Regions from separate parts of the Pseudoxanthobacter soli DSM 19599 genome, predicted to be linked through region 2. Evidence: predicted binding sites of a transcription regulator. Region 2 holds the regulator's gene; the other holds the start of a gene.

Region 1 (7,778 bases), on a different contig from region 2:
AGCGAGCTAGCCCGCCTTTCTCCCGGCTGCTTCGGACGAAAGCTGCAGAGCCGGAACGGCAAGAATGTCTCCAGCCGCCTCGACCCGTTCGAGTATGGCCAGGATGAGGGCCTGCTGGATTTTCAGGAACGCACCGTAGTCCGACATCAGCACATAGCCGCGGATTTCCACCTGGAGCGCGAGCGGCCCGATGGCCGTGAGAGTCACGCGTGGCATTCCCGGCGACTTTTCCAATGCATCCTCGCCGTCGACAAGGGCCTGAAGGTCGTGGAGCAACGTTCTTATGATGTCGGGCGAGACATCGCAGCGCAGGTTGAGGGTATGCAGGAACAGGCACTTGTTGCGCATCGACGAATTGGTGATGTGCATCTTGGCGAGGTCGCTGTTCGGCACCGTGATGAGGGAGCCGTCCGGCGCGCGGATGCGGCTCGAACGTGGTCCGATCGTTTCGACCGAGCCCGAGCCGCCGCCATAATGGATGAAATCGCCGACCCGGAAGGGACGGTCCGCGAAGATCGAAAGGCCGCCGAACAGGTTCTCGATGGTGGACTGCGAGGCGAGCGCGAGGGCGAAGCCGCCGACGCCGAGGCCGGCGACGAGACCGAGTGCCGGGATGCCGATGTCGTTCGCGCCGTAGATGAGGATGGTGCCGGACGACAGCACCGCCGCGAGCCGGGCCGCGAGGCGCAGCAGATGCGCGTCGTAGCTGTTGTCGGGGATGCTGGGCGACGCGATCACCGCCTCCACCACCAGGAAGCAGGCGATCCATGCCGCCCAGGCCGCCGCGGCATAGGAAACGACCGCGCTGAGGATGCTCTCGCCGGCGGCGAAGTCGCCGAAGAGGTTGATCTGGATGGCCACCATCCTCTGGTAGAGCGTGTAGAGGAACAGGAGCATCAGCGGCACCGCCAGATGCCAGGCCAGACGCCCGACATGGCCGGCGTCTTTTGCCATGCGGTGAGCGAAGCGCGTCCAGCCGATCATCAGGAACAGCACCAGCAGGATCGCGGCCACGATCACGATCTCTTTCCAGATCGGCGTGTCCAGGAAAGTCTGCTGGAGCGGCTTCGGAATCTGCCTGACCCACCGGTCGGGGATGAACGGGCCTGTGAAGTTGATCTGTTCCTGATGGAAGCTGTTGTAGAGGCCCGGCTGAACGCGGGGCCTGTGAATGATGATGGAATAATAGTCCGGGAGGTTCTCGATGCTCTCGGCGGTGAACAGGTATTCGCCCGCCCGCGGTCCCGTCTCGACGCGGGCGATGCGGATTTCCGTGCCCGGAATGTCCCATTTCGGCGGCAGTTTGCCCCAGTCGCGCCCGCTCGCACCGGGAATGTCCGCCGGATTGAACGGGGGAAGCCGGGCAAGGATATCGAGCAGGTAGCCGAAGGCGGCGTTGCCGACCTTCAGCCGCGTGGCCGGCGGCAGGGTGCTCAGATCCATCAGGCGCCGCACGCGGTCGATGCTGTGGCGCAGCGCGAGCGCCTTCGCGACCGTCTTGCCGGCGATGTAATCCATGTACTGCGCCTCGATCCGCTTCGCCGCGTCGACGAAGGACTGGTAGGTGGCGCTGGGGCTGGACGTATCCATCGGATCGAGCGGGTTGTCGGTCTGCGCGGCGGCAGGCTGCGCGGCGATCACCAGCAACAGGAAGAGCAGGCGGACAATCTTCAGCATTCGAAGGCCCTTCAGGTGTCCACCTCGGCGTGGACATGCGCTCAAGCTGGGCAGATCCTGTATCCCGACAAAGGCGCTGCGGAAATCGTTTTTTCAAACAACCGGATAGAACCCTCCTTCCACAGGGCAGCAATCGTGGGTGGCAGCGATCGCCTGGTGGACGTCCGTTTCCCTGCCGACAGGTGATCGTCCAGCCCACCGGCTGGACCACAAGGCGATCCCTCTTGACTCTCCCTCGCGAAAATAAGAACAAAAAGAGAACATGTGCACGGCGATTTCGGAGGTCGATGTGGATCGTGACGCCCCACCCTGCCCTTGAGGCGCTGCGCGCCCGCATCCGCCGGATCGAGAGCGGAGACCGTCCTGCCCGGGCCGTGCTTCCGTTCGGCGTGGTGGAGGTGGACCGCCGCCTTCCGGACGGCGGGCTGCCGCTGGGCGCGCTGCACGAAGTGACCGGCGGTGACGGCGGTGCCATCGATGGGGCTGCGGCGGCGCTGTTCGCCGCGGGGCTGGCGGCCCGCACCCGCGGCAAGGTGCTGTGGTGCCTCACCCGCCCCGACCTGTTCGCCCCCGCCCTCGCCCAGGCCGGCCTCGCGCCTGACCGGGTGATCTACGTGGAGGCGGACGACGACCGCACCGTTCTCGCCTGCGCGGAGGAAGGGCTGCGCCATGGCGGCCTCGGGGCGGTGGTGGCGGAGGTGTCTCGCCTTTCCATGACGGCCTCGCGCCGGCTGCAGCTTTCGGCCGAGACCTCCGGCAGCCTCGGGATCGCGCTGCGCCGCTGGCGCCGCCGGGCGGAGGCGGCCGAATTCGGTCTGCCCACCGCGGCGGCGACGCGCTGGCGCATCTCCGTGCGGCCGTCGGCGGCGCTGCCTGTACCGGGCGTCGGCCGCCATCGCTGGCGGGTGGAACTGGTGCGCTGCCGGGCCGGAGAACCGGCGGAATTTGAACTGGAGGCCTGCGATGACACGGGTCGTCTCTATCTTCCTTCCGACCTGGCCCACGGACAGGGTGCGCCGGCGGCGCAACGGTCCGGTACCTTCGGCTGACGTTCCGCTCGCCCTGATCGGCCACGACGGCCGGCGACGGGTGGTGCTGGCCGTGGATTCGGCCGCCATGCGTGCCGGACTTCGGGCCGGCATCCCAGCGACCCGGGCGCGGATCATGGTGCCCGGTCTCGCCGTCGAGGACGCGGATCCGGGTGGCGACGCCGAGGCGCTCGAACGGCTCGCCGTGTGGATGCAGCAGCGCTACGCCCCCGTGGTCGCCGTCGACCCGCCGGACGGCATCGTGATCGAAACGAGCGGCGCCGACCACCTTCACGGCGGCGAGGCGGCGATGCTGGCGGATATCGTGGACCGGCTCGCCGCATCCGGTATCGCGGCGCGCGCGGCCATCGCCGACAGCTGGGGCGCGGCCCATGGACTGGCGCGATACGGCCAGGGGCGGCAGGACATCGCCCGGCATGACATCGCCCGGCAGGACATCGCCCGGCAGGACATCGCCCGGCAGGACGCCCCACAGGACTTGACGCGACCGGACCAGACGCAGCGGCAAGGCTCGAGCCGATCCGGCTCGATGCGCCGCGGGCCGGCCCAACCCGTCCGACCGACTTATGTGAGCCTGCCCGGACAGGCCGGGGCCGACATCGCCGCGCTGCCGCTCGCGGCCCTGCGGCTCGCCGCCGGAACCGCGGCAGGCCTGCGCCTGCTCGGCTTCCGCTCCGTGGCCGATGTCGAGGCCGCCCCCCGTGCCCCGCTCGCCCTGCGGTTCGGCCCGGAGCCCGGCCTTCGGCTCGATCAGGCATTCGGCCGCATCGCGGAGCCCATCGATCCGCTCCGCCCGCCCGATCCGGTGGAGGTGCGCCGGGCGTTCGCCGAGCCGATCTCGTCGGCCGAAACCATCGCCCGCCATATCGGCCTGATCGCCGGCCGGCTGTGCGAGGTGCTGGAAGCGCGGGGGCTCGGGGCCCGCAGGCTCGATCTCCTCTGCCACCGGGTCGACGGCACGCTCCAGGCCGTGCGGGTGGGAACCGCCCTGCCCGTGCGCGACGTGCGCCATCTCGGCCGCCTGCTGTGCGACCGGATCGAAACCATCGCCCCGGGCTTCGGCATCGAGGCGATGACGCTGGCCGTGCCGATGGCCGAGCCTCTGGCAAACCGGCAGGCCGCCGCGTCTTTTTCCGGCGAAGCGGCGGCCGACATCTCGGATCTGGTGGATACGCTGGCGAACCGGGTCGGGGAACACCGGCTCTACCGCGCCGCGCCGGTGGCGAGCGACCTGCCCGAGCGGTCCGTCGGCCGCGTTCCGCCGCTCGCGCCGGAGACCGGCGCGACCTGGACCGATCCCTGGCCCCGCCCCACCCGGCTGCTGGCGCGGCCGGAGCCGATCGAGACGCTCACCGTCCTGCCGGACCATCCGCCGAGCTTCTTCGTCTGGCGGGGAGAACGGCAGCGGGTGAAGCGGGCCGACGGGCCGGAACGCATCTTCGGCGAATGGTGGGTGCGCGAAGAGGAGACCACCATGGTGCGGGACTATTTCCGCGTCGAGGCCGAATCCGGCGAACGCTACTGGATCTTCCGCGCCGGCAACGGCGAGGACCCGGCCACCGGCTCGCACCGCTGGTTCCTGCACGGTCTGTTCGGCTGAGGGTGGAACGATGTCCGCCCACGCCCGCTATGCCGAACTGCAGGTGTCCTCGCATTTCAGTTTCCTGCGGGGGGCCTCGTCGTGTGAGGAGTTGTTCGCCACCGCGGCACTGCTCGGCATCGAGGCTATCGGCATCGTCGACCGCAACTCGCTCGCCGGCATGGTGCGGGCCTACGAGGCGGCGCGCGCCACCGGGGTGCGCCTCGTCGTCGGCTGCCGGCTCGATCTCGCCGACGGCATGTCGGTGCTGGTCTATCCAACCGACCGGTCGGCCTATGCCCGGCTGTGCCGGCTCCTGTCGCTCGGCAAGAAGCGCGGCGGCAAGGGAAAGTGCCATCTCGAATGGGACGATCTCGCCGGTCATGCCGAAGGGCTGATCGCCATTCTGGTGCCCGACGAGGCCGACGATCTCTGTCGCCTGCAACTGGGCCGCCTCGCGGAGGCGTTCGCCGACCGCGCCTATCTGGCGCTGACGCTGCGGCGGCGACCGAACGATCCGCTGCGGCTTTGGCAGCTTTCCGGCCTTGCGGCGAAGATGCGCGTCGCGACCGTCGTCACCAACGACGTCCTGTTCCACGCCCCCGAGCAGCGCATCCTGCAGGATGTCGTCACCTGCATCCGCCACAACGTCACCATCGACGACCTCGGCGCGCGGCGGGAACGGCACGCGGACCGCTACCTCAAGCCGCCACCGGAAATGCACCGGCTGTTCGCGCGCTATCCTGACGCGCTCGCCCGCACCGTCGAGATCATGGAGCGCTGCCGGTTCTCGCTCGACGAACTCTCCTATCAATACCCGCACGAACGGATCCATCCCGGCCTGACGGCGCAGGAGGCGCTGGAGAAGGAAACCTGGGCCGGCGCGGCCTGGCGCTATCCCGCCGGTCTGCCGGACAAGGTGCGCGCCACGCTTCAACATGAGCTCGCCCTGATCCGGAAGCTCGACTACGCGCCCTATTTCCTCACCGTGCTGTCGATCGTCCGCTATGCCCGTTCGCAGGACATTCTCTGCCAGGGGCGCGGCTCGGCGGCCAACAGCGCGGTCTGCTTCGTGCTCGGGATCACCTCCATCGACCCGCAGCGCATCGACCTCCTGTTCGAGCGCTTCGTCAGCGAGGAGCGCCACGAGCCGCCCGACATCGACGTGGATTTCGAGCACAACCGCCGCGAGGAGGTGATGCAGTGGGTGCTCGACAGCTATGGCCGCGACCGTGCCGCGCTGTGCGCGACGGTGATCCGCTATCGTAGCCGGGGCGCGCTGCGCGATGTGGGCAAGGCGCTCGGCCTGCCGGAGGACCTGATCCGAAGCCTGTCCGTCCACATCTCGGGCTGGTCGCGCGGCGGGGTGGCGCAGGAGCAGTTCGAGGGGCTCAACCTCAATCTCGATGATCGCCGGCTGCAGCTGACGCTCGAACTGGCCGGCCGGCTGACGGGCGCGCCGCGGCACCTCAGCCAGCACCCCGGCGGCTTCGTGCTGACCCACGACCGGCTCGACGAGCTGGTTCCGATCGAACCCGCCGCCATGGCGGACCGGCAGGTGATCGAGTGGGACAAGGATGACATCGACGTGCTGCGCTTCATGAAGGTCGACGTCCTCGCGCTCGGGATGCTGAGCTGCATGAAGGGGGCGTTCGAGCTTCTGAAGAAGCACAAGGGCCTCGATCTCGACCTCGCCGCCATTCCCGACGACGACCCGAAGACCTACGCCATGATCCAGAAGGCCGATACGCTCGGCACCTTCCAGATCGAGTCCCGGGCGCAGATGTCGATGCTGCCGCGCCTGAAGCCGAAGGAGTTCTACGATCTCGTGATCCAGGTGGCGATCGTGCGGCCGGGACCGATCCAGGGCGACATGGTGCATCCCTATCTGCGCCGGAGGGACGGAAAGGAAGACGTGCACTATCCCCGGCCCGAGCTTGCGAACGTGCTGAAGAAGACCCTCGGCGTGCCGCTGTTCCAGGAACAGGCCATGCGGGTGGCGATCGAGTGCGCCGGCTTCACCCCCGGCGAGGCGGACCGGCTGCGCAAGTCGATGGCGACCTTCAAGTCAAAGGGTGGGGTCTCGGAGTTCCGGGACCGGCTCGTCGACGGCATGGTGCGGAACGGCTACGAGCGCGAATTCGCCGAGCGCACCTTCCGCCAGCTCGAAGGCTTCGGAAGCTACGGCTTCCCGGAATCCCACGCCGCCTCGTTCGCGCTGATCGCCTATGCCAGCGCCTGGATGAAGTGCCGCCATCCGGACGTGTTCTGCGCGGCCCTGCTCAACGCCCAGCCCATGGGCTTCTACGCGCCGGCACAGATCGTGCGCGATGCTCGCGAGCACGGCATCGAGGTCCGGCCCGTCTGCGTCGCGACTTCCGCATGGGACTGCACGCTGGAGCCCGGCCTGCCGGCGGCGACCGGAGGTGGATACGCCCTGGGGCCGGCTTCGCGAGACGGACGCGCAGACGCGCCGGTCTTCGCCGTGCGGCTCGGGCTTCGGATGGTCAAGGGTCTTTCCAAGGTCCATGCCGACGCCATCGCAGCGGCTCGGACCGCAAAGCCGTTCGCCTCGGTCGACGACCTGTGGCGGCGCGCGGGCGTACCCTCCGAGGCGCTTCACGAACTGGCGAAGGCCGATGCCTTCCGCCCCGCTCTCGGGCTCGCCCGGCGCGAGGCCCTGTGGGCGATCCGCGCGCTTCGCAACGAGCCGCTGCCTTTGTTCGCGGCCGCCGACCGCCGGCAGGGTGAGACCGCCCCGGAAGCGCGCGAGCCCGAGGTCGCGCTCCGGCCGATGACGGCCGGCAGCGAGGTGGTGGAGGACTACGGCCACACCGGCCTGTCGCTGCGCCACCACCCGCTTCGCTTCCTGCGCGCGGATCTGGAGCGCCAGCGCATCCAGACCTGTGCCGAGGCGGTGGCGGCGCGGGCCGGCCGCTGGGTGGAGGTGGCCGGCCTCGTGCTGGTGCGACAGCGGCCGGGCAGCGCCAAGGGCGTGATGTTCATCACCCTGGAGGACGAGACCGGCATCGCCAATGTGGTGGTGTGGGAGAAGATGTTCGAGCGCTATCGCCGCGTCATCGTCGCGGCCGGCATGATCGCGGTGCGGGGCCGCGTGCAGCGCGAGGGCGAGGTGGTCCACATCGTCGCCCACCGGCTGATCGACCGCTCCGCCGACCTTGCGGGGGTCGGCGAGCGCGAGGCGAACTTTCCCCTGCCCCACGGCCGCGGCGACGAGTTCCATCATGGCGTTCCGGGCCCCGACCCGCGCGGAAGGCCGCCCCGGGCTTCCCGCATGGCGGAGGTGCCGCATCCCGGCACGCCTTCCGATCTCCTCAAGCCGGAGGGCATTCGGGTGAAGACGCGGGATTTCCGTTAAAGCCCAACCCATGCGGATCAGAGCGCGTTGGCTGCACGGCTATACCCGCGTTACCGATCCGGAGCGGTTTCAGGATAGGCCGGCGATTCCGTCG
Region 2 (7,778 bases):
AACCGCCGCACCTACAAGATTCAGGAAGTCATCAAGCGCCGCCAGGTGTTGCTGGTTCAGGTCGTGAAGGAGGAGCGCGGCAACAAGGGTGCGGCGCTGACCACCTATCTGTCGCTCGCCGGCCGCTATTCCGTGCTGATGCCGAACACCGCCCGCGGCGGCGGCATCTCGCGCAAGATCACCTCCGCCCAGGACCGCAAGCGCCTGAAGAAGATCGCGAGCGATCTAGAGGTGCCGGAGGGGATGGGCGTGATCCTGCGCACCGCAGGCGCCAGCCGTACCAAGGTCGAGGTCAAGCGCGACTTCGAGTATCTGCTGCGGCTGTGGGAGAACGTGCGCGACCTGACGCTGCGCTCCTCCGCCCCTGCCCTCGTCTATGAGGAAGGCAGCCTGATCAAGCGCTCGATCCGCGACCTCTACAACAAGGACATCGACGAGGTCCTGGTCGGCGGCGACGAGGGCTATCGCGAGGCCAAGGACTTCATGCGCATGCTCATGCCGAGCCATGCGAAGAACGTGAAGGCCTACAAGGACCCCTCGCCGCTGTTCACGCGCTTCGGCGTCGAGGCGCAGCTCGATGCGATGTTCTCGCCCCAGGTGACACTGAAGTCGGGCGGCTACATCGTCATCAACCAGACCGAGGCGCTCGTCTCCATCGACGTGAACTCGGGACGCTCCACCCGCGAGCACAACATCGAGGACACCGCCGTCCAGACCAATCTGGAGGCGGCGGACGAAGTCGCGCGCCAGCTGCGTCTGCGCGACCTCGCGGGCCTGATCGTCATCGACTTCATCGACATGGAGGAGAACAAGAACAACCGCGCAGTCGAACGCCGGTTGAAGGAGGCGCTGAAGTCCGATCGCGCCCGCATCCAGGTCGGCCGTATCTCGCATTTCGGCCTGATGGAGATGTCGCGCCAGCGCATCCGCACCGGCGTGGTGGAAAGCTCCACCCAGGTGTGCCCGCACTGCTTCGGCACCGGCGTCGTGCGCTCCACGGAATCGGTCGCGCTCCATGTGCTGCGCACCATCGAGGAAGCGCTTCTGAAGAGCGCCGCGCACAATCTCAACGTCCGCACCCGCACGGCCGTCGCGCTTTACATCCTCAACCAGAAGCGCCGCCACCTTGCCGACATCGAAGCCCGTTTCGGTGTCCAGATCAGCATCTCGGCTGACGAGGGCCTCGGCACGCACCATCACGCCGTCGAAAAGGGCGAGCTCGCGGTTCGCGACCCGAACCTGCCGCCCCCGCCCGGCCTCTCGTCGGTGGTTCACGTCGATTCGGTCGATCCGGATGCCCTGATCGAGGAGGAGCCGGAGGAGGCGGAAGACGTCGCCGAAGAGGCGCCGGAGCAGCCGTCGCCCCAGCAGGCCGGTTCCGAGAACGGCGAAGGCAATCGTAAGCGCCGCCGCCGTCGCCGCCGCCGTCGTGGCGGCGAGAACGGCGCCCGCGAGGCCAACGCCTCGGGTGAAGTCGAGCAGGGTGAAGACGACGGCGACGACGAGGGCGACGAGCACGCTCCGGCCGGGATCGCAGGCGAAGCCGTCGAGACGGCCGCCATCGGGATCGAAACCGGGACGGTGACAGCCGAAGACACGGATGCCGATGAGGCACCGGCATCGCCGGACATCGCCGTCCCATCGGAGACGATGTCGGCGGAGACCGTGTCGTCGGAAGGCGAGGCTTCGGAAGGTCAGCCTTCCGGTGCCGCTTCCCCGGACGCCGAAGCCGAAGCTCAGTCTGCCGAGGTCTCGGAAGAGGATGCCGCGGCCGCGCGTCGTCGTCGCGGTCGTCGCGGCGGACGCCGCCGTCGCGAGACGACCGAAGAGACCGACGCTGCCGAGACGAACGCCGCGACCGTGCAGGGCGGCGAGGAACCGGCCCTGGCCACCTCCCCGGCTGCCGACGAGACGCCGGCCGAGGCCGTCGCACCGGAGGCCGTGCACGATGCCACTCCCGAGACCGTCGCTGCGGCGCCGGCCGAAGAAGGTCACGAGGTCGTAGCGGCGCAGACCGCGGAGCCGGAGACCGCGGAACTGGCGACCGAGTCGCCTTCAGCCGAAGCGTCGCATGAGTCCGCGCCTGCCGAACCCGAGCCCGCAGCACCTGCGGCGGCCGAGGACACCTCCACCGCGAGCGAAGAGGCCGCATCCTGGAACGACGCGCCCGAGCAGCACCACGCCGGGGATAGCGGTTCCGAGGCGCCGGAGCCGGCTCCCGAGGCACCCGCCGCCGAACCGGAGGTCGACGACCGGCCGAAGCGCTCCGGCTGGTGGCAGCGGCGCTCGTTCTTCTGAGCGCCACTGGCCGCCCCAGGAACCCGCCGGGCTCCGAAGACGGTCCGCAGCGATGCCCCGACTGAGGGACACCGCGCTAGACGTGGATGCGCATGAAACTGTCCCCCGGATCGCCCGATCCGGGGGGCAGTTTCGCTTTCAGGCGTGCTCGATCCCGCCTCGCGGTCGCTTCACTCCGCCGCTTGCTTCACTCCGCCACTTGCGGACCTGTACCGCCCGGATGCACCACGACGGTCGCGGACAGGCCGGAAATCAGTGGGACGCCCTCCGGTACCTCGCCCAGGCGGATGCGCACCGGAATGCGCTGCGCCAGCCGGATCCACTCGAACTCCGGATCGACCCTCGCCAGAAGTCCCGCCGTGGCATTGGCATCGCCGATGGCACGGCTGATCCCCTCAACCTTTCCTTCGATCTGCGCGTCGCCGGCCATGAGCGTCACGGTCGCGGCATCGCCGACGCGGATAAAGGGAAGCTTCGTTTCCATGAAGTAGGCGTAGACATAGAATGAATGCCGGTCGACGACCGCGAGCACGCCGTTGCCCACGCGCGCGTAGTCCCCGACCGTCGCCGTGAGGTTCGTGACATAGCCGTCGACCGGCGAACGTACCTCCGCCCGCGTCAGGTCGATCTCGGCGCTCGCGAGCGTCGCCTCGGCCGCCGCCAGATCGGCGCCCGCCTCCGCGGCCCTGGTCGTCGACTTCTCGACATTCTCGACCGAGATCGCGGAGGTATCGGACGCACGCAGGCGGGAGTCGCGGTCGGCGTCGTCCTGGGCGAGCGTCAGGGCCTGCCGACGCTGAGCTACGGCGGCCTGGGCCTGCTGAACCGCCACCTGGAAGCGTTGCCGGTCGATGACGAACAGCACGTCGCCCTTCCTTATCTCCTGATTGTCCTTCACGTTGATCGCGTCGATCAGGCCGGAGACGTCCGGGGCGATCTCCACGACGTTCGCAAGCACGCGGGCGTCGCGTGTCCATGGCGCCAGCGTGTAGAACGCCCAGAGCCGCCAGCCGACGAGGACGGCCGCCGCGACCACGACGAGCGTCACGACCATACGAATGCCCCGGCTCGTCACAGCCATCGCACACCTCCCGCCAGCGTTGTCACGCCCAGAGCAAGCACGTAAAGCGCGGTATCGAACAGTGTGGAATGCCACACGAAGCGATAGAACCCGGTCCGCTTCAGCACTAGTCGCGCGAGACCGAAGGGCACGAGCGCCAGCACCAGCCAGAGCATCATCGGCGCGAGATAGAAGCCGAACAGGTCGATGTTGCCGAAATTGCCCGGCTCCAGCCAGGACCAGGAGACTGATGGTGGAACCTCGACCGGCAGGGCGGCCGAAGGTGCGATGGGCGGTGACGTTGCGGCGAGAGGCATGGGTCTGCTCTCAATCCTTCGGAAATGCGCGCAGCAGATAGGGGCGGTCGAAGCCGAAGCGGTCGGCGATGAAGCGCAGCGAGGAGGCTGCGCGCAGGACGCTCGCCGCCATATCGGACGCCGGTTCCAAGGCGACCTCTGCCAGCCGCGCACGCATTTCGGCGACCGCGGCCTCGGCCCGCGAGACGACCGCATCGGCGTCGGCGGGAGCGTCCGCCAGCATGGCGAACGCCGCGGCGAGGCTGTTGAGGCACGCATCGATCGCCCTCCGGCCATCCGGCGGCATCGCCGGATCGCTCATGAAGCGGCGCAGCAGGCCGAGTTCAAGGCAGGACGAGGCCACGCCGAGCGAACCGCGCAGAAACGTCTCGTCGCCCGGCCGGTCCAGATCGAGGCGAGGCAGCAACGCGGCGAGGTCTTCGAGCGCCTCGCGGTGCGCCCTGCGCGGAGCCGCCCGTCCACCCGCCACGGCGGCGAGGCGGCGCATGCCGGCAGCAAGTGCCCTGCGCCGCGCGGGCCGCGACGTCACCGGCACGAGATTGAAGAACACCAGGCCGATGCCGAAGCCGAACAGCAGCCCCAGGGCGGAGTTCGCGAACACACCGGGTTCGGGTCGGTAGACGTTGCCGCTGCCCATGTAGGCGACGAAGAACGACGTGAACCCGGCGCCGGGAAAGGCGTATCGCGGCGTCCCCATGACGAGCCCGGCCGGAACGAGCACGATCATCAGTGCCAGCGAAAGCGAAAGGAAGCCTTCGAGGGACGGCAGCACCAGCACCATGTAGGCATAGGCCATGACGAGCCCGCAGGCCACGAACAGGGTGTATGGCAGGCCGATCCGCGCGGGATCGTCCTGGTTGATCGCGAAGAAGATCATGATCCCGAAGCCCTCGAGCGCCGAGAATCCGGCGGTCCAGGTTGTCGCGCTCCAGAACAGGGCAACCGCGACGAGCCCGAGGCTCGCCCGCAGTCCCTGCAGGATCGCCTCGCGGTCGTCGACGGGCGCGCGTGGCTTGGAGCGCGCAGGCCCGCGCTTGGGATGTGCCGCCGCGCGCATGCTCGCCGCCTCCGCCGTCATCACCATGGCGAGCCCATGGACCATCTCGCCAGTACGCCGCAGGATCAGGAGCGCATTCGCCAGCGGCTCAAGGGGACACGTTCCGGCATGCCCTTCGAGATCCGCGGCGGCCTGCGCGACATCTCGATGGGCGTCGCGCAGTCGCTGGCGGACCTCCCTCGCGCCGCTGAACCGCGGCAGGTCGTCTGACAGCGTCCGCAGCACTCGCTGGACATCGCGGAGCGCCGGTTCCAGCCGGTCGTTGATCGCCTCGTCCTGTGCGCCGCGGATATCTTCCAGCCGGACATAGAGACCGCGCACCACGGCCAGCACGGCGAGAAACTCGGAGAGCGCCCGATGGAGCGTCTCATCGTCGACGCGCCGGTCCGGCCCCTCGAACGCGGTGTAAGATCGCAGCGCATCGAACTTGACGACATCCGCCACCATCCGCCGCCGCATCCGCATCAGGGTGTCGAACGGCGTGCCCGGCTGCAGCGCGGCGACGCCGAATGCAGCCAGCCCGGAGACGTTGGCATAGAGCGCGGCACGCAGCACGTCGCTCGCATAGCGCGGCATGACCAGCACGCTCGCCGCTGTCGAACACAGGATGCCGAGAATGATCTCGGTCGAGCGATCGAGCGCGATGGTCCACGCGGTCGTTGGCGCGGCTGCGCCCTCGAAACCGACGAGAAGCGCAGTGAAGCCGGCAAGGAGAACGCCGTAAGCCGCGAAGTAGCGGGCTCTGGTGGCCGCATATGTCGTGGCGAAGTACCACACGGCCAGACACCCGACGAGTGCGACGGGAGCCTCCGCATAAAGCGCGACGGCGACGAGGCCGGCGATCGCCCCGGCGATCGTGCCGGCGATCCGATAGAAACCCTTTGCGATCGATGCGCCGGCGGTCGGCTGGGCAAGGAGATAGACGGTGAGGATCGACCACTGCGGATCCTGCAGGCCGAGCCAGTAAGCGATGGCGAGGGCGACCAGCCCCGCCACTGCTGTCCGCAATGCGTAAACGACGTTCCGCCAGCCAATATCGATCGAGAGCGCATCCGGCCACAGGCCGCGGATTACCCCCGCCGTAGCCATCGAAGCACCTTCCCCCTTGTTGGCCGATCGCAGCCCGAATGCGCGTGAACCTTCGCCGCACGAACGAGGAGGATAAGCCAGCGCGACCGGAAGTGGGGGCGGAATTTTCCTGCGCAGGGCGTCTCAAAGCCACGGCGGGATGGCGGGACGTGTGCGCTTGGAAAACCCACGTTTCGGCAACCCGCCGAACCGAAGCCCGACTGACAGCCTGTGCCGTGCGCCGCGTCGTCTCGTCGCCCGATCTAAAATTCCTCTTTGAAATCAGTCTACTCGCGCGAATGAGGGCGACCGCGGCCGAAACGTCCCGCTCACGCGTGTCACGAGCCACAACGTCTTGAAGAACACCGGAAATTAACCGTTGCGGAACACAACTGGAACGAATAACGTTCGTTCCTGATTTGTACACCCTTCGATCTTGACTCGGACTTGAATCGTCCCCGCTCCGGATCAAAGGCTGCGCGCGGGGAAGACAGTCGTCCATATCTCCGCGCGCGACGTGCCGCCGTTCGTTCTGATCTCATGCCGAGAGGGGCAGATGCTCACGCGCAAGCAATATGAGCTGTTGATGTTCATCCATGAGCGGCTCAAGGAAAGCGGCGTTCCCCCTTCCTTCGAGGAGATGAAGGAGGCCCTCGACCTGCGCTCGAAGTCCGGCATTCACCGGCTGATCACGGCTCTCGAGGAACGCGGCTTCGTGCGCCGCCTGCCGAACAGGGCCCGCGCGCTCGAGGTGGTGCGCCTACCCGATTCGGTCTCGCAAAGCCCGGCCGCCCGGCCGCGCGGCTTCTCGCCGAGCGTCATCTCCGGTGCGCGGGATCGGACGCCCGAGCCCGCGCCTCCGCCCGTCACGACACGGGCGCAGCCGGAGCGCGCGGTCAACATGCTGGACGTACCGGTCATGGGCCGCATCGCTGCCGGCGTGCCGATCGCCGCGATCCAGACCCAAAGCCACAGCATCACGCTGCCGTCCGAGATGCTGCCGCCGGGCGAGCATTTCGCACTCGAAGTGCGTGGCGACTCGATGATCGAGGCCGGCATCCTCGACGGCGATACCGTCGTCATCCGCCGTTCGGACAGCGCGGACACCGGCGACATCGTGGTCGCGCTGGTCGACGGCGAGGAGGCCACGCTGAAGCGGCTGCGCCGCAAGGGTGCCTCCATCGCGCTCGAAGCGGCGAACCCCGCCTACGAGACCCGGATCTTCGGGCCGGACCGCGTGCGCGTTCAGGGCAAGCTCGTCGCCCTGCTGCGCCGGTACTGACGTCGCGTTCTCCTGCGCGCATTGGCACGCCGACCGGGATTGGCGCCCCGGAATAAGAGGTGTGAGATCTGTGGCTTGGGATCGGCGGCAGGGGTCTGCAGCCAGGATCTGAGCATGGCGTCGCCGCGCGGGGACCAATGCCCCTGGATCTTCGATCCGGGACTCTCAAGCGCCGGCTCTCTGAGACGGGCCGGCTGCTTGGGAGACGTGCGCCCGGGATCTCTGCGGCGGCGCCGGCGGGCGGCCTTGGCCTGCCGCGTCATCGCCGGGTCCGCCTTCGGCGCTTCCGTGATCGGCCGGGCCGGTTTATGGTCCGCGGCGCTCTTGAAGTGGCGTCGCCTTGAGCCGACGCCTTCGGGTCTGTCGGAAGGGAATGCTGTGATGTCTGGAGAGGGAAAGCGGCTTTCGGATGATGCGGCCGGGTCCGTGACGCCGGTGGTGCTGTCGGGCGGCACGGGAACGCGGCTGTGGCCGCTGTCGCGGGAGGCCTATCCGAAGCAGCTCCTGCCGCTGACGAGCGAGCGCACCCTCATCCAGGAAACCGTGCGCCGCTGCGCCGATCCCGCGCTCTATCGCAGCCCCGTCATCATCACCAACGCCGAGCACCGCTTCGTCATCGCCGAGCAGCTGCGCGAGATGGGCGTCGAGCCCGCCGCCGTCGTGCTGGAGCCCGTCGGCCGCAACACCGCCGCCGCC

What was found. The regulator LexA, encoded in region 2, represses DNA repair genes until DNA is damaged. The targets are predictions, from matches to a motif close to TGTTCNNNNTGTGTTCNG.
Region 1: the regulator LexA is predicted to act here: its motif matches at 1,923-1,940, upstream of BUF17_RS19580 (ImuA family protein).

Annotation. Positions count from the first base shown of each region.
Region 1 is NZ_FRXO01000012.1:27,819-35,596, reverse strand. It holds gene BUF17_RS19585 (mechanosensitive ion channel family protein) at 7-1,677, opposite strand; gene BUF17_RS19580 (ImuA family protein) at 1,974-2,726, shown strand; gene BUF17_RS23040 (DUF6504 family protein) at 2,842-4,326, shown strand; gene BUF17_RS19570 (error-prone DNA polymerase) at 4,337-7,684, shown strand.
Region 2 is NZ_FRXO01000001.1:1,054,900-1,062,677, forward strand. It holds gene BUF17_RS04475 (ribonuclease E/G) at 1-2,298, shown strand, start outside; gene BUF17_RS04480 (efflux RND transporter periplasmic adaptor subunit) at 2,486-3,379, opposite strand; gene BUF17_RS23175 (DUF1656 domain-containing protein) at 3,370-3,675, opposite strand; gene BUF17_RS04490 (FUSC family protein) at 3,686-5,821, opposite strand; gene lexA (transcriptional repressor LexA) at 6,357-7,082, shown strand; partial or broken gene BUF17_RS04500 (sugar phosphate nucleotidyltransferase) at 7,464-7,778, shown strand, end outside.